DNA from 2 places in the Shimazuella sp. NTD247 genome. Region 2 is predicted to be linked to the other one. Evidence: a T-box and tRNA genes for the amino acid it is inferred to sense, from the RefSeq annotation. Region 2 holds a T-box; the other holds one or more tRNA genes.
The links. A T-box is a leader RNA that pairs with one kind of tRNA and senses whether it is charged. The one in region 2 lies ahead of trpS (tryptophan--tRNA ligase), so its partner is inferred to be a tRNA-Trp.
Positions count from the first base shown of each region.

Region 1: it encodes a tRNA-Trp, which carries the amino acid that the T-box ahead of trpS (tryptophan--tRNA ligase) is inferred to sense. The anticodon was not compared.

Region 1 is NZ_JCAJZU010000005.1:15,162-17,554, reverse strand. It holds gene AC5WOC_RS13160 (hypothetical protein) at 1-260, shown strand, start outside; gene AC5WOC_RS13155 (hypothetical protein) at 413-790, shown strand; gene AC5WOC_RS13150 (YugN family protein) at 941-1,366, shown strand; tRNA gene AC5WOC_RS13145 (tRNA-Trp) at 1,403-1,476, opposite strand; tRNA gene AC5WOC_RS13140 (tRNA-Thr) at 1,523-1,598, opposite strand; tRNA gene AC5WOC_RS13135 (tRNA-Phe) at 1,620-1,695, opposite strand; tRNA gene AC5WOC_RS13130 (tRNA-Ser) at 1,709-1,802, opposite strand; gene AC5WOC_RS13125 (hypothetical protein) at 2,210-2,393, shown strand, end outside.
Region 2 is NZ_JCAJZU010000001.1:20,355-22,747, forward strand. It holds gene AC5WOC_RS00060 (4'-phosphopantetheinyl transferase family protein) at 1-625, opposite strand, end outside; T-box leader at 770-956, shown strand; gene trpS (tryptophan--tRNA ligase) at 999-1,982, shown strand; gene AC5WOC_RS00070 (tetratricopeptide repeat protein) at 2,048-2,393, shown strand, end outside.

The DNA of each region.
Region 1 (2,393 bases), on a different contig from region 2:
GAGAGGTGCGTTTTACTGCTGGACGCATCACGTTTCATCGGACAGATATGATCCAACCTCCTTACGCGGATACAAGTCATGTAAAGAAGGCTTGCTTGGTGCAGTATTTTCACCCGGGAATGTGTATCGAAGATGTGAAGGGGAAGTTCGAAATCCCATGTACCCTGTTTGATGAAGAAGGGCAGTTTATGCCTCCTCACATGGTACAAGCATTTTCATTGTTTACTGACGACCTAGAGAGTAGTCTTATTCACCCCTGACTTTCGCGTTGGGAAGTGCCTCTAATGTAAAATTAGAGGCACAACACATTATTCCCCAATTGCAATCCTCCTCTTTTCGATAGATCACTATCTCATTCATACATAATTTGATAAACTATGATCGTAAGCGGACAACGACTTTGGAGAAACAGATGAAAAAGACATTCACTCTTCCAACTGCTCATGGAGACATTTCGGTTCAAATTTCTGCTAACAAAATCGAGGAGAGAATCGAATACTACCACACAATGGGCACAACTCAGGTGACACTCACCCACAAAAACCGGAAGATCAGCTTTACAGTTGGTTACTTCTCTATGTTCCGCACTGACATGATCCGCTATCCTTTCGCGGATATCCATAAGGTCGGCGAACAGTACCTCCATCAGTTCTTTTATCCGCAAATCAGGATCAAGCATCCTGAGAAAGATCAGAGCACGACATTTCCTCTGTTCGATGCAAAGGGAGAATTCTTCTCTAAGAAAGAAGTAACAACATTTGAAAAGCATTGGGCAACAAATGTGTCGTAGTTTCTTAAAGATTTGTCTATCCAAACCATAACTTCCGGGTTTGGACTGCCTCTAATCACTTGATTAGAGGCAGAAAAATATCCCCCACCATTAATCATGTATGAGAAAACGCAATCTACAAACACTAGATGAAAAAGGAGCTTTTCTCATATGATCCCAATTGACTCCCCTCTCGAAGGAAAAATAGAGAAATTTTATGTGATTTCAGATAAACTAGAACCGGAAGATTTCCATCTAGGCGGCGGATTTACATATGAACATGGATATTTTGATAAAGCATTAGACTGGGAAGAAGAGCACGGCAACCGGTACTATTTGCGTATACCTGTCTTCCAAGTGACTGGTGATATTGGTGATCCTGACACTGTTATTCGACTCGGCAAGCCCTTTGTTATCAAACATGAATTTCGCACCGACGATTCAAACGACCCTGCAGCAGATACAGGAGTATTCAGCGGGATGGTTGATCAATTCACCGCTCCTATCCCTGTAGAAGATCATCCCATTGACCAAAAATGGATCACAAGAGCAGAAGACATCTTACAACAAGTAGAACATATTTTACTCCATACATAAAAAAAGCTACTCAAAATGAGTAGCTTTTTTTATGTATGGCAGGGGCGGTAGGAATTGAACCCACACTGGAGGTTTTGGAGACCTCTGTTCTACCATTAAACTACGCCCCTATAATAGAAGCCACCAAGCCTAATAATTGGTGGCTAGAAGAAGATATGGTGCTGGCAGCAGGAGTCGAACCCGCGACCTACTGATTACAAGTCAGTTGCTCTACCAGCTGAGCTATGCCAGCATATATAAAAAGTGTTTTAAATGGTGGCTCGAGACGGAATCGAACCGCCGACACGAGGATTTTCAGTCCTCTGCTCTACCGACTGAGCTATCGAGCCATCTATGTAAGAATGGCGGAGAGGGAGGGATTCGAACCCTCGAGACAGGTTTTGCCCGCCTACACGATTTCCAATCGTGCTCCTTCGGCCAGCTCGGACACCTCTCCAAAACACTTTGTTTTTGTCAGGAACGTTTTCTATCTTAACCTGTTGGGCAACCTATTGTCAACTACTTTTTTCATTTTATTTTTTGTTTGTAGAGAAAACATTGATATTCCTGCAAAAATAACCTTTAACATAATGATATACATCGCTTCTTCCAATTATACCAAACCACTCCACTTTGTAATATACCAAAAGCAACAACCGAACTCTCTGTCAGAAGGAAGTCCCATGAGCGTTACGCCCCTGCCTGCCGGTACCACCCTCGACGAGTTCAGTGTGGAGGCGATCGGCGACCTGCCTCTCTCCTCCCAGGACTGGGAGGAGATCAAGGAAAACTGGCTGGAAGAGACAGCCAAAAACCCCACTCTCACAATCGGCGGGGTACACATCGTCGCCGAGGAGTCGGAGGATGGCCGTCACTACCATGTCTACCGTTCGAGCTACGATGTCTTCAAGTGGATCCGGAGTACTGGGCAGCCTGGAGCCTTGGTCAACGTCGTCTCGATCGTCGAATGCGGAGGGCATCCTTGTCTTCGCGAAGAGCGGAGCAAACACACACCACGCTGGAAAAATCGTTGGTGTCGGCGGCATGT
Region 2 (2,393 bases):
CAAATGATAATAAATCCCATTTTGCCTGATTGTTTGGATTTGCTTGATCTTTTAATATTTTCGCATCTTCCTGTAAACTAATGGTTACTTGATCAATTGGATAGGATAACCCCATACCGATTCCTTTGATATAAGCTTCTTTTCTTGTCCAAGCCCGGTAAAATGCAAGTTGTTGTTCTTCTTGTGAAAGCGTTTGAAATTTTTTTCTTTCTTGCGAAGATAGAAAATGTTTCGTTAAAGATAAATAGTCTTCTAAAGGACATATTTTTTCTATATCTACCCCAATCGGACAAGTAGAGATAGCTAACGCTCCCAGTTCATGAGAATGGGTTAAATTAAAATGAATAGAAGGATAGCTGGCAGCTAAGGATGGTTTTCCATATGCATTTGTTTGGTATGATATATCGTTTGGCTTACATCCGAGGTAGGAGGACAATAATTGACGCATTATACTATGGCTGATAATATATTTTTCGCGATCAGCAGCAAAATGAAATTTATTCGCTTTCTCTTGTTCAAACGGACATAATAAGGAGTAAAATGCAGCAGCACGATCAGTGTAAAAATTAGGTTCAATCGAAAATAGCCATAAATCAACATGTGATGAAGATGATAACGTATACATAAAAATCCCTTTCTTGACAGTGAAGTAATAACCATATTATTTCGAGTGTTTTCTTTCAATTCCTGTATGATATAAAATTTTCACAACTTTACCTCATTCCTTTGACTTATTGGCAAAAGGATGCTATTCTTTTTCGCAATAGGATAAAAAGCGTTGAACAAGAAAAGTACACTTTATCTTCTTTTTTCAGAGAGCTTGTGGGTGGTGTAAACAAGCAAAGGCATATTGTGGAATGGGCTTGGGAGCTTTTTCGTATTACTCACGTTACGAGTAGAGAGCGATTTTCAATTGAAAATAACTAGGGTGGCAACGCGGTCCATTCGTCCCTAACCATAGGGATGAGTGGGCTTTTTTATTTTGAGGAGGATTTGAAATGGCAGTTGTATTTTCGGGTGTACAGCCAAGTGGAGCATTTACGTTAGGAAATTATTTAGGTGCAATAAAACATTTCGTCCATTACCAAGAGGAAGAACAAAGCTATTTTTGTATTGTTAATCAACATGCGATCACTGTTCCTCAAGATCCAACACAACTTCGCGAAAATACAAGAAGCCTTGCTGCATTGTATTTAGCAGTTGGTTTGGACCCCAAAAAAACAACGCTGTTTGTTCAGTCAGAAGTTCCTGAACATGCGCAGTTAGCTTGGATTATGCAGACGATTTCTTATGTTGGGGAACTGGAGAGAATGACCCAGTTCAAGGAGAAAGCGCTAGATAAAGGGGAATCCATTCCTGCTGGTCTGCTCACCTATCCACCATTGATGGCAGCTGATATTTTACTATATAAAACAACTGATGTTCCTGTTGGAGATGACCAAAAACAGCATATTGAAATCACACGTGATCTCGCACAGCGTTTTAATCATCGATATGGTGAATTATTCCCGCTGCCGAAAATGCGTGCACCAAAAGTAGGTGCGCGGATTATGTCGCTGCAAGAACCAACCAAAAAAATGAGTAAGTCAGACCCAAATCAAAATGCTACCATTCGTCTGTTAGACAGTGAAAAAGATATTTTAAAGAAATTAAAACGAGCTCAGACTGATTCAGATAGCATGATCCGTTTTGATAAAGAAGCAAAACCCGGAGTTTCCAACCTTCTAGCGATTTATTCTCTTTGTACTGGCAAAACAATCGAGCAGTTGGAGAAAGATTATGAGGGAAAAGGCTATGGACATCTCAAAGTAGACACAGCAGAAGCAGTGATCGAATTGCTCCGTCCGGTTCAAACTCGTTATCATGAGTTGATTACCACATCTGAATTAGATCAAATTTTGGATGAAGGTGCAGCAAAGGCAAGAGAGGTTGCATCCGTCACATTGCGAGAAGTAGAACAGGCAATGGGATTACGTAGGTAGTAAAATAGAGAGCATGATTAGGAATTACTTCTAGTCGTGCTCTTTAAATATAAAAGGGGAGATCGATGGACAAGGAAAGCAAAGAGATTCAAGTGATAGTAAAGCAACTGTCAAAAAAGCATTTTCTCTTTCATCAAACAGCCCCGATCGACATTCTGTATTCAATTGCTATTGCTTTATTACAAGAAGAATCACAAATTGGCAGTGTTTATTCTGATGTCTATCCCAATGATCCCGGCAAATTAGGTTTGGAATTATTATACTTCGCTGCAGAGAAAAATCATCGAAGTGCGATGTATGAATTAGGTTACCACTTAATCGAGGATAGCCCTAACGAAGGAGCGAAATGGCTGCGTCTTGCAGCAGAAGCGGGCCATATTGAAGCGATGTGGACATTAGGGAGTTATTTGA